DNA from 3 places in the Proteus vulgaris genome. Region 3 is predicted to be linked to each of the others. Evidence: predicted binding sites of a transcription regulator. Region 3 holds the regulator's gene; each other region holds the start of a gene.

Evidence for each region. The regulator PhoB, encoded in region 3, activates phosphate uptake and scavenging genes when phosphate is short. The targets are predictions, from matches to a motif close to CTGTCATAAAACTGNCNNAT.
Region 1: a site for PhoB is predicted at 2,592-2,611, ahead of ugpB (sn-glycerol-3-phosphate ABC transporter substrate-binding protein UgpB). Genes of this name have one in related genera too.
Region 2: a site for PhoB is predicted at 1,935-1,954, ahead of pstS (phosphate ABC transporter substrate-binding protein PstS). Genes of this name have one in related genera too.

The regions. Positions count from the first base shown of each region.
Region 1 covers NZ_CP090064.1:524,545-528,839, forward strand. The annotation lists gene ugpE (sn-glycerol-3-phosphate ABC transporter permease UgpE) at 1-227, opposite strand, end outside; gene ugpA (sn-glycerol-3-phosphate ABC transporter permease UgpA) at 227-1,111, opposite strand; gene ugpB (sn-glycerol-3-phosphate ABC transporter substrate-binding protein UgpB) at 1,174-2,478, opposite strand; gene LW139_RS02595 (glycerophosphodiester phosphodiesterase family protein) at 2,653-3,387, shown strand; gene LW139_RS02600 (carbamate kinase family protein) at 3,711-4,295, shown strand, end outside.
Region 2 covers NZ_CP090064.1:4,120,548-4,124,842, forward strand. The annotation lists gene ompR (osmolarity response regulator transcription factor OmpR) at 1-510, shown strand, start outside; gene envZ (two-component system sensor histidine kinase EnvZ) at 507-1,847, shown strand; gene pstS (phosphate ABC transporter substrate-binding protein PstS) at 2,057-3,097, shown strand; gene pstC (phosphate ABC transporter permease PstC) at 3,174-4,133, shown strand; gene pstA (phosphate ABC transporter permease PstA) at 4,135-4,295, shown strand, end outside.
Region 3 covers NZ_CP090064.1:729,173-733,467, forward strand. The annotation lists gene LW139_RS03455 (AAA family ATPase) at 1-866, opposite strand, end outside; gene sbcD (exonuclease subunit SbcD) at 863-2,095, opposite strand; gene phoB (phosphate regulon transcriptional regulator PhoB) at 2,315-3,004, shown strand; gene phoR (phosphate regulon sensor histidine kinase PhoR) at 3,028-4,295, shown strand, end outside.

The DNA.
Region 1 (4,295 bases), 200 kb from region 3:
CTGTTAATTGAAATCGCACTATTTTGCGTTGTACCCGCTTGTGACAATAGGGTTTTAAAAATACTGAAACCTTCAGTGCCGAACCAAAGAGGCGATCCTGTGGCGAATTCGGTATTTTGATGTGTTGTAGCGACAAGCGCTATCCATACAGGAAATGCGACAGAAAGAATGCCAACAATGAGGATTAAGTGGCAAAAAGCGTGAAATAAAGGTCTGCGTTCAACCATCAGTAAGCCACCTTTTTTTCAACATAACGAAACTGGATCACGGTTAATATCGCGACAATAAACATTAAGATAACGGATTGTGCGGCTGAAGAGCCTAAATCTAATCCTACAAAACCATCGTTATAGACTTTATACACTAATGTTGATGTGCTACTTCCGGGGCCACCCTGTGTCATGGCATGAATAATGGCGAAAGTATCAAAAAAGGCGTAGGCAAAATTCACTACCAGTAAGAAAAAAGTGGTCGGTGAAATAAGCGGAAAGCTTATTGTGATAAAGCGTTTAATAGGCCCACTGCCATCAATAGCGGCTGCTTCTAATAGTGATTTAGGCACAGATTGCAAGGCAGCGAGAAAAAATAAAAAGTTATAACTCACTTGTTTCCATGTCGCAGTTAAAATCACCATCCACATAGCATGATGTGTATTCAGTACGGGATCCCAATTAATGCCTATTTGTTTTAATAATTGGCTTAATACGCCAATCGTAGGATCAAGCATAAATAACCAAAGAAAACCCGCGATAACTGGCGCAATGGCATAGGGTGAAATTAAGATCGTACGATAAAACAGTTTGCCTCGTAAAATTTGCTCAGCAATGCCAGCTAAAACAAGCGCAGATAACATAGAGAGAAAGACAACGCTGATACTAAAAATCAATGTGGTGATTAAACTGTCAAAATAGTAACTATTGCTAAATAAACGCTGAAAGTTTTCGAGACCAACAAACTCGCTACTCAGGCCAAACGCATCTTCTAATTGAAATGACTGAAAGAAAGCTTGCCCAGCAGGCCAAATAAAAAAGATAAGTGTGATAGCCAGTTGAGGAAAAATCAGCGCTAGAGGTAACCATTTTTGTTTAAAATAAATGGATTGAGAAGCCATACAGTATCCAGTAAATCGATAAAAACAGAAGGCGAGCTGTTAAGCTCGCCTGATAAATATGATTATTGAGTACGTTCAAAACGGCGTAATTGCTCATTTCCACGTGTGACAGCATTATCCAATGCAGCTTGAGCACTCTGTTTTCCTGACCATACTTTTTCTAATTCTTCATCAACAATTTCGCGTGTTTGTAAGAAATTACCAAAGCGTAATCCTTTAGAGTTTGCAGTCGGTTCTGAGGTTGTCATTTGTAATATTGCGGTGTCAGCCCCTGGATTTTGCTGATAAAAGCCTTGTTGTTGTGTCAATGCGTAAGCGGCTTTAGTAACAGGAAGATAACCTGTAGCTTGGTGCCAGTCAGCTTGTACTTCAGGGCTTGAAAGATAGGTGAAGAATTTGGCGACGCCGTTATATTCTGCATCTGGGCGCCCTGACATAACCCATAACGAAGCTCCACCAATAATGGTATTTGCGGGTTTTTGTACAAGCGTATCGTCATAAGGCAATTGGCTAACACCAATATCAATGCCTTTCATATTCTCTTTAATACCAGCAAAACCGGCGGATGATTCCATCACCATGGCGCATTCTTGGGTATAAAATAGAGGCATTGAATCAGATTGGCGTCCGCCATATTTGAAAATACCTGATTTAGACCAATCTGCCATTTGTTGAATATGAGCAACGAAAGGGGATTTATTAAATAGAAACGTCGTATCTAAGCCATCAAAACCATTATTTTTTGTCGCAATAGGCAAATTATTACGTGCCCCAAAGTTTTCGATTTGTGTCCATGATTGCCATGTGGTGGTAAATCCGCATTTAACACCAGAATCGAGCAGTTTTTGAGATACTGCTTCCATCTCTTTCCATGTCTTTGGTGGCTGCTCTATACCTGCTTTTTTAAAGAGTGTTTTGTTGTAGTAGAGTACAGGTGTTGAACTATTAAAGGGTAATGACATCATTTTGCCGTCGCTAGTGGTGTAATAACCAGTGACAGTTGATAAATAACTATTAGGATCAAAAGGCTCGTTGGTTTTTTCCATTAATTGATAAACAGGATAAATGGCTTTTTTAGCACCCATCATGCTGGCTGTACCGACTTCAAAAACTTGCACAATAGCAGGTTGGTTTTTAGCACGAAACGAAGCTACTGCACTGGTCATAGTTTCAGCATAAGTGCCTTTATAAACAGGCTTTATCTCATATTCAGATTGGCTTGCATTAAAATCAGAAGCGATTTGATTAACTTTCTGACCAAGCGCTCCTCCCATAGCATGCCACCATTCAATTTGTGTTTTTGCGTGTGTAGGTGAAGCAAAGAGTGTCATCGCAACAGCAAGGCCCGTTATTGATTTTATCGACATGCAGTATTTCCTTTTAAATCGAGAGTTAAAGGTGCAATCTAATCTGCGAATTACCCTAAATGTTATTTATGACAAATGGGTGACAATTAAGTGAAGAGTTATTGATGGCATGACTGTCAAATTGCTGTCATAAATGATTGTCATGATGTCGGCACAAATGAAAAGGAGAGATAAATGAAGATAGCTGCTCACCGAGGTTTTTCTGGAAAAGCCCCTGAAAATACACTGGCTGCATTTAAAATGGCGATTGATTTCGGGTGCGAATGGATTGAAACGGACGTGCAATTAACCGCGGATCATGTTCCTGTGCTTATTCATGATAAAACAGTTAATCGTTGCACGAATGGGCAAGGTGCGGTGCGTTTTCATACCTTAGATGATTTACATCGCCTTGATGCAGGAAGTTGGTTTAGTTCACTTTATCAAGGTGAGAAAATTCCTTCTTTAAGACAAGGACTACAGTTAATTAAGCGTTCCGGAACAAAGCTTAATATTGAGCTGAAAACTTGGCCCGACGATGATGTTGAGCGTTTATGTTTAGCGGTTTCTGACATGATAAAAAGTGCAGATATTCCGAATGAGCAAATTCTATTTTCTTCTTTTGATACGCATGCACTTATCGTTATGAAACGATACCTACCTTTTATTCGTAGAGGCCAGTTATGGGATGAGATCCCCGATAATGCGCTAGAAACATTAAAAGCGATTGATGGTTTTAGTGTGCATTGTAATTACAAATACCTTACGCAAGCACAGGCGCAATTGTTAAAACAAGCCGGCTATGAAATTTATTGTTATACCCCGAATGATCCTGAAGAAGTGAAAGACTTTGAGCAATGGGGGGTTGATATGCTAATTACCGATATGCCTGATGTTTATCAACAAGATATTTATGATGTAGCAAAATGAAAAAGTACTAACTATCCCGCTTATTTGTACTGAATAAGGCGTTATTGATCTGTTTGATGACGCCTTTCATCTCCTCTCTTCCTCATTCTATTTACTGAAATTAAATAAGAGAAATATTGAGTAATAGGTGTTTTATTTACATTCTCTGTTATTATCCTGCGCAATTAATGAATAGATATTGTTCAATACGATAATGTTTATCTCATTAAAAAATAAAAATGGGGGAAGTGGTTAGCGATATGGTGACCTTATTAACCCAACCTCTGAGAGTAGAGGTGAATTATTTCTACTTTAATTGCCAATAATATCATTGAGAGTGAAACATGAAAGAACTCGTTGTTGTTGCCATTGGAGGCAATAGTATTATTAAAGACAATGCTAGCCAGTCTATCGCTCATCAAGAACAAGCAGTACAAGAGGTTGCAGCCCATATTAGTGATATGGTGGCTGAAGGGTATAATATTGTTCTTACTCATGGTAATGGTCCACAAGTCGGACTTGATTTACGCCGTGCGGAAGTTGCACATGTACAAGAAGGTTTACCATTAACACCATTAGCCAATTGTGTTGCTGATACACAAGGGGGTATTGGTTATTTAATACAACAAGCGTTAACTAATAAGCTTCGTGTTCAACAAAATAAACAAGCGATCACCCTTATCACACAAGTTGAAGTAGATAAAAACGATCCTAATTTTGTTTCTCCGACAAAACCTATTGGTGCATTTTTCTCTGAACAAGAGATGATGCAATTACAACAAGAAAACCCTCAATGGCATTTTGTTGAAGATTCTGGTCGTGGTTATCGTCGTGTTGTTGCTTCTCCTATTCCACAGCATGTAATTGAATCTAATGCAATTAAATCATTATCAGAATGTGGCTATGTTGTGATTGCTGTAGGGGGCGGT
Region 2 (4,295 bases), 1.0 Mb from region 3:
AGCCAAAACAACCCTATCCCTATTATTATGGTTACAGCAAAAGGGGAAGAGGTTGATAGAATTGTTGGGCTTGAAATTGGTGCTGATGATTACATCTCAAAACCATTTAATCCAAGAGAATTACTGGCTCGCATTCGCGCAGTACTTCGCCGTCAAGCGAACGAATTGCCGGGTGCTCCTTCACAAGATAATGCCATTATCTCCTTTGGTAAATTCAAGCTAAACCTTGGTACACGGGAAATGTTCCATGAAGAAGAGCATATGCCTCTAACGAGTGGTGAATTTGCTGTATTAAAAGTACTGGTATCTCACCCTCGTGAGCCTCTTTCTCGTGACAAATTAATGAGCCTTGCTCGTGGTCGCGAATACAGTGCTATGGAACGTTCAATCGACGTTCAAATTTCTCGTTTACGCCGAATGATTGAAGAGGATCCAACACATCCTCGCTATATTCAAACAGTTTGGGGTCTTGGTTACGTCTTTGTTCCTGATGGAACCAGTGCTCAATGAGAAGGCTGAGGCTTTCCCCTCACAATAAACTGACACGTTCGTTATTTCTGGTTATCTCGCTACTTTTTTTTAGCTTGATAGCCAGTTATATCGTTGTACAGCACCTTATTGTTGGGCCAAGCCTTCAGCAATTTAATAAAGTTTTAGCGTATGAAATACGCACATTAATGCCTGAAGAACTTATTTTAGTTGATGGCACTCCACTCAAAATCTCCCCGGCTTTACGCAATAAAATCTATAGCGAATTAGGTATCTCTTTTTTTGATAAAGAGGCCGCACTTGAGGAAGGACTTTATTGGGCTAAAATCGATGACGATTTAAGTGAACAGATGTCTGAATATCTGGGTGGAGAAACTGAAATTTGGATTGAAAACACGCTGGAATACCCTGTTTTATGGGTTAATACACATATTTCCCCCTCTCTCTGGATCCGTGTTCCTCTCACTGAGTTAGGGCAAAATTTCCTACTGCCAGTTTATCGACAAGCGATTATTTTTATTATCATCGTTGTCGCTTTTTTTTGGCTCTATAACCGTTTTCAAAATCGCCCACTCAATGAAGTAGAATATGCTGCACGTCGTATCGGTAAAGGGGTTATTCCACCACCTATTCCTGAATCTGGCTCCTCTGAAATGCGATCAATCATTCGCGCATTTAATCAGATGTCATCGGGTATTCGTTCATTAGATAATGATAGAACACTCGTTATGGCTGGTGTCAGTCATGACTTGCGTACACCTCTTACCCGTATTCGCCTTGCCACTGAAATGATGAGCCCAGAGGATAGCTATCTTGCTGACTCTATCAATAAAGATATTGAAGATTGCGATGCCATTATTGGCCAGTTTCTAGACTATATGCGCACAGGTAAAGAGATGTCTTTAGAACTGTGCGATATGAATAATCTATTACAAGAAGTCATTTCGGCTGAATCTAATTCAGGTAAAATAAGTGAAGATCATCTTCATCCTGAACCCATTAATATTACGGCTAATCCTATCGCTGTGAAACGAGCACTTGCCAATATGATTGTAAATGCGACCCGCTATGGCCATGGCTGGATAAGTGTTTCAAGTGGAAAAAATGAAGAATATGCATGGTTTCAAGTCGAAGATGACGGCCCCGGTATTCCACAAGAAGACCGACAACGTCTTTTCCAACCTTTTGTTCAAGGTGAACAAGCGCGTAGCTCGACAGGTGCAGGTTTAGGGTTATCCATTATTCGCCGTATTATGGATGCTCACGGTGGTTATGTTGAACTTGATGATAGCGTTAAAGGTGGATTACTTATCCGTGCTAATTTTCCATTAAAAGAGCGTGATGATGAGGATGATTAATTTTTCTTTCTGATAAAGCCCTTTTTTATTCCGCTACTTTTGCTCTATTTTTTCTTCTCCCTCTAAATATTTCATCATTTTTTTACTTTGTCATAAAACTGTCACAATTAAGACATTTAATTGTCATCTAACTGACCTATTGTCTGTGCGTACCGTAACCGAAGTTGATAGATGTCGAAAATTATTCTACCTATCCCACAGGAGGGATTATGAAACTGATGCGTACCACCCTGACTAGTGTCATTGCCGCTGCGTTTTCAATGACCGCTCTTTCTGCGCAGGCAACGACCTCGCTGACTGGTGCTGGCGCAACGTTCCCTGCCCCAGTTTATGCTAAATGGGCAGATTCCTATCAAAAAGAAACGGGTAACAAAATTAACTACCAAGGCATTGGCTCCTCTGGTGGTGTTAAACAAATCATTGCAAACACCGTTGATTTTGGCGCTTCTGATGCACCATTAACAGACGACAAATTACAAGCTGACGGTTTATTCCAATTCCCTACCGTGATTGGTGGCGTTGTTATGGCTGTAAACATTCCTGGTATCAAATCAGGTGAGCTGACCTTAGATGGCGACACTATCGGTAATATCTATCTAGGCAAGATCCAAAAATGGAATGACCCTGCCATCACAAAACTCAATCCAGGCGTAAAATTACCAGACCAGAATATCGCGGTTATTCGTCGTGCTGATGGTTCTGGAACTTCTTTCGTTTTCACTAGCTACTTATCAAAAGTAAATAGCGCATGGAAAGATGAAGTAGGCGCTGGCTCTACCGTAAAATGGCCAACAGGCTTAGGTGGTAAAGGAAATGATGGCATCGCTGCATTCGTTCAACGTGTACCAGGTTCAATTGGTTATGTTGAATATGCTTACGCGAAACAAAACAACCTTGCTTATACTAAATTAGTCACAGCTGATGGCGAAGCAATCGCACCAACAGCAGACAGCTTTAGTGCCGCAGCAAGAAAAATTGATTGGAGCAAAAGCTTTGCACAAGACCTGACTAATCAGAAAGGTGAAAACGCATGGCCGATTACTTCAACCACCTTTATCTTAGTGCATCAAAAACAACAAAATGCAGAAAAAGGTAAAGAAGTGCTGAATTTCTTCAACTGGGCTTATGACAAAGGTAATCAAGAAGCGAAAAATCTAGATTACGCAGTATTACCTGCAGAAGTTGTAGAACAAATTCGTGCTGCATGGAAAACAAGTATTAAAGACAGTAATGGCAAACCGATTTACTAATAAAACCGGTAACCATTAAGAGATAAGTTAACGTTCACCCCCTGCTAACAGGGGGTAATAAATTAAAAGAGGCTTTATGGCCGAGCACACAACGGTAATAAAGGCCCCTAGTAAACGAGGGGACGTTATTTTCAGCGCACTAGTCCGTCTAGCTGCGTTGATTACGCTTTTGCTTTTAACAGGTATCATTGTTTCACTGATTTTTGCCTCATTACCAAGTATTCAGCAGTTTGGTCTTTCATTCTTATGGACAAAAGAGTGGGACCCACCAGCACAGGAGTTTGGTGCATTAGTGCCTATTTACGGCACCATTGTAACGTCAATTATCGCACTGGTTATTGCTGTTCCTGTCAGTTTTGGTATTGCCCTTTTCCTCACTGAATTAGCACCTAATTGGCTAAAACGCCCATTAGGTATTGCGATTGAGTTACTCGCGGCTATCCCAAGTATTGTTTATGGTATGTGGGGACTGTTTGTCTTCGCACCACTGTTTGCAACCTATTTCCAAGAGCCGGTAGGCAATGTGCTTTCTTCTATTCCTATCGTTGGCGAGCTTTTCTCAGGCCCTGCTTTTGGTATTGGTATCTTAGCAGCAGGGGTTATCCTCGCTATCATGATCATTCCTTATATCGCCTCTGTGATGCGTGATGTGTTTGAACAGACACCTGTCATGATGAAGGAATCAGCCTACGGTATTGGCTGTACAACATGGGAAGTAATTTGGAATATCGTTCTACCTTATACCCGTAACGGTGTCATCGGTGGCGTTATGTTGGGATTAGGCCGTGCCTTAGGTGAAACCATGGCGGTGACCTTTATCATCGGTAATACCTACCAATTAGATTCTGCCTCGCTATTTATGCCAGGTAACAGTATCACGTCTGCATTAGCCAATGAGTTTGCTGAAGCAGAAACGGGATTACATACTGCGGCATTAATGGAATTAGGGCTTATCCTGTTTGTCATCACCTTTATCGTACTTGCGATTTCTAAGTTTATGACATTACGTTTATCTAAGAATGAAGGAGCGCGTTAATATGTCTAAAACATCCCCTTCTTCATTACAAGTTCAAACAGAGAGCGAACTGCGAGTACGTCATAAACGCCAACTTTGGCGTCGTCAAAAAAACCGTATCGCACTGTTTTTATCTGTATCTACTATGGCATTTGGTCTTTTCTGGTTAACGTGGATTTTATT
Region 3 (4,295 bases):
TTTTCAAGACGTTGAATATCAGGTTTTGCTGCCACTAATGCTTCTTGTGCTAAATTAACCTCAGTTTGCGCAAAAGTTTTGTTTTTATTGAGTTCAATCTCTTTTTCTTGCCACTGTTTTGCTACTTGATATTCCTGTTGTTCTTTTTGTAAGAGGCTCTCTTTAGCAAAAAGATCTGTTTGTTCCGTTAATAAAGCTTGGCGGGCATTTTCATCTAATAATGCCATCATTTCAGCCTGTTGCTTGAGTGTTTTTAACGTTTGTTCTTCTTCTCGCCAATGTTTAAAGATTGATTGGGAAATATGACGATAAATATCTGTACCAGTGAGTTCTTCGAGTAACTCCGCGCGAGATTTGTCATCTGCATTAAGAAATGCTGCAAATTGTCCTTGTGAAAGCAACATTGATTTAGTAAATCGGTCAAAATCCAGCCCTGTAATATTAATGATCATCTCTTTTACTTGGCTTATCTTGCTCGCTAATATTTTGTCTTCCCCCCCAGTGATATTTATTTTGACGAGTTCAGCTTGTGGTGCCTGAAGATTGCCATCTTCTTTATAATTAGCACGGCGTTGTTCCCAAAATGCACGATAAGCGACACCTTTGACTTCAAATTCAACTTCGGCTAAACACTCTGCGGTATGGCGCGTCATTAATTCATTTTGAGATTGTGTTACTTTATCTAATCGAGGGGTTCTATGATAAAGCGCTAAACTAATGGCATCTAAAAGGGTGGTTTTTCCCGCACCGGTAGGGCCTGTAATCGCAAACAATCCGTTGCTAACAAAAGGCTCTTGGTTAAAGTTGATTTTCCATTCACCTTTTAAGGAGTTAATATTTTTAAAGCGCAGACTTAAGATTTTCATTTTACTTCGTTATCCTCTTGTTCTGCCATTTCAACTGCTTGTTTAAATAATGTGGTTAATCGCGTTTTAGTTTCTTCTGAATCAAACTCATGTTGTTCTAAACGTCTTTCAAAAACATCATAGACCGTTAATTCTGTCAGTGTTTCTTTTTCATTTTGAGTGAGCACTTGGCGTTGTTTTCTAGATCTTCTTAATAAAACCACATCAAAAAGTGGGTTGTTAGTTAACTCTTGAATACGAGTTTGTATATCACTGAGATAATCTTGTGTAGAAACTTCAATATCCAACCAGATAGTCGTCTCTGTTTCAGCATATTGGTTTTTAAAATTTTCAAGCTGTGTGGCTATTTCTTTTAATGATCCTGCAATTGTACGCAATAGCTGGAATTCGGGGATAGGGAGTAGCGTAAGCTCAGCTAATTTATCTTGCTCAAAATCGATAAGGCAGACACTTTTTTGTTGTCCACTCTCATCAAAACTTAAAGGAATTGGTGAACCACTGTAACGAATATGTCCTGATTTATTCACCACTTGAGGGCGATGAATATGGCCAAGAGCAATATAATCAAATTCAGGAAATAGGGTTGCAGAGAAGGCTTCTAAAGTACCGATATATATTTCACGTACAGAATCGCTCACACTTGCACCAATCGTTGTCAGATGGCCTGTCGCAATAATAGGGATCTTGGCGTTCAATTGTTCACGTAAATCGAGAGCTGCTTGATATTGAACTTGATAATAATCAGCAATCGCTTCTTTTAGCGCGTTTTGTTTTTCAGCACCGGATTGCCCACTTCGGCTAGTTATCATATCTCTAGGGCGTAGATAGGGGATCGCACACAGTAATGCTCCTGGCGCGTTATCTTTTTGACGAAGAATTAACGGTGCTTGCGGCGTTTCGGTATGAACACTGGCAATAACAGTGGTATTTAAACATGCCAATAGTGATTTAGATTCATTGAGTGTTGCGACGGAATCGTGATTGCCACCTAAAATAACTAATTGGCATTGTGTGTCTCTCATTGCAACAACAAAGCGATTATACAGCTCTCTGGCATAGCTTGGGGGTGAGCCAGTATCAAATATATCACCAGCAACAATTAGGGCATCAACTTGATGAACCTTAATTTGTACTAATAACCAATCAAGAAATTGTTGATGTTCTTGTGCGCGGGTTTTAGTAAAAAAATATTGCCCTAAATGCCAGTCTGATGTGTGAATAATCCGCATTGCTATCCCTCTTTTTTATTTGCTCAGAGTATAGCGCACCTTGCTTTTTTAGTGAAAACTCAACAGTAAGCCTTTTTTTGAGCGATTTTTCACCAAAAAATGATTTATTTACCTTAACAACACCATGGTATTTCAGTAATGTTAAGGTTAGTCATAAATCTGTCATAAAACTGCATCATAATCATTTTGACCCTCTATATACATTACACAGGATAGAGTATGGCAAGGCGTATTCTTGTTGTTGAAGATGAAACCGCAATTCGAGAGATGATCTGTTTTGTTTTAGAACAAAATGGTTTTCAACCAATTGAAGCAGAAGATTATGATTCTGCATTGAGTTTTCTTATCGATCCTTACCCTGATCTGGTTTTATTAGATTGGATGATCCCCGGAGGCTCCGGTTTACAGGTAATAAAACAGATGAAGCGAGAGAGTAATACTCGTGACATCCCTATTATTATGTTAACGGCAAAAGGGGAAGAAGAAGATAAAGTCCAAGGCTTAGAAACGGGAGCTGATGATTATGTTATCAAGCCCTTTTCACCTAAAGAGCTTGTCGCCCGTGTGAAGGCAATTTTACGACGTTTATCACCGATGTCAGCGGAAGATATCATTGAATTCAATGGATTATCGCTTGATCCTGTTTCTCATCGAGTAACGAGTCAAGATAAACCGATTGATATGGGGCCTACCGAATTTAAACTCCTGCACTTTTTTATGACTCATCCTGAACGCGTATATAGCAGAGAACAACTGCTAAACTATGTTTGGGGAACGAATGTTTATGTCGAAGACCGTACTGTGGATGTGCATATTCGTCGTTTACGTAAAGCCATTGAAGAAGATGGTCATGACCGAATGATACAAACAGTACGTGGAACGGGATATCGCTTCTCTGCCCGTTTCTAAGTCAATATGGGAGTAATCGTCAGGTGTTAGAACGACTATCATGGAAAGCCCTCGTCTGGGGGCTATGTCTATTTTGCTTACCTGCCTTTGTATTATCGCTTTTTATTGGCCATCTTCCTTGGCTACTGGTGGTATCACTTCTTAGTGCTTTGGTTTGGCATGCTTATAATTTGATGAAATTGTCTAAATGGTTATGGCTCGATCGCTCAGTCTTACCCCCCGAAGGCAGAGGAGGATGGGAGCCTATTTTTTATGGTATTCGACAAACACAGCAACGTAATCGTAAGCGACGTCGAGAATTAGGTGATTTAATTAAGCGTTTTAGAAGCGGGGCTGAAAGCCTACCTGATGCGGTTGTAATGATGACCAATGAAGGTAATATTTTTTGGTGTAACAGCTTAGCTCAACATTTATTAGGTTTTCGCTGGCCAGAAGACAACGGGCAAAATATTTTTAATTTATTACGTTACCCAGATTTCTTGCACTATTTTACCGCAGGCGATTTTAGTCACCCTTTAACGATTTCTCTTAATAATGGCTCTATTGTGGAATTTCGTGTGATGCCATATAGCGAAGATCAGCGCCTAATGGTAGCGCGAGATGTGACAGAAAAAAATAAACTAGAAAATGCACGACGTGATTTTTTTGCCAACGTGAGCCACGAATTAAGAACGCCTTTAACCGTTATTCAAGGCTATCTTGAAATGATGGAAGAAAATAGTGCAGAAAAACCCGCAGAACATAAAGCGATAATGACAATGCAGGAACAAGCTAAACGGATGGATACGTTGGTAAAGCAGCTCTTACAACTTTCCCGTATTGAATCAGCTCCTCATATTGATTTAAATAAGATTGTCGATATACCCGCCATTTTAACTTTATTGCAACAAGAGGCAAACTCACTAAGCCAAGGCCAACATCATATTACCTTTGATATTGATGAACAGTGGGCTGTACGTGGTAATGAAGAGCAATTGCGTAGTGCCGTTTCTAATTTAGTCTATAACGCGATTAATCACACAGAAGAAGGCACAACAATAAAAGTCAGCTGGAAGAAAATTCCTCAAGGTATGTTATTTAGTGTCTCCGACAATGGCTCAGGGATCAGTGCTGAACACTTAACACGTTTAACAGAACGTTTTTACCGTGTTGATAAGGCACGCTCTCGTCATTCTGGTGGTACAGGATTAGGGTTGGCAATTGTGAAAAAATCACTGCTTCATCATCATTCACAATTGAATATTGAAAGTAAAGTTGGGAGTGGAAGTACGTTTTCTTTTATTCTGCCTCA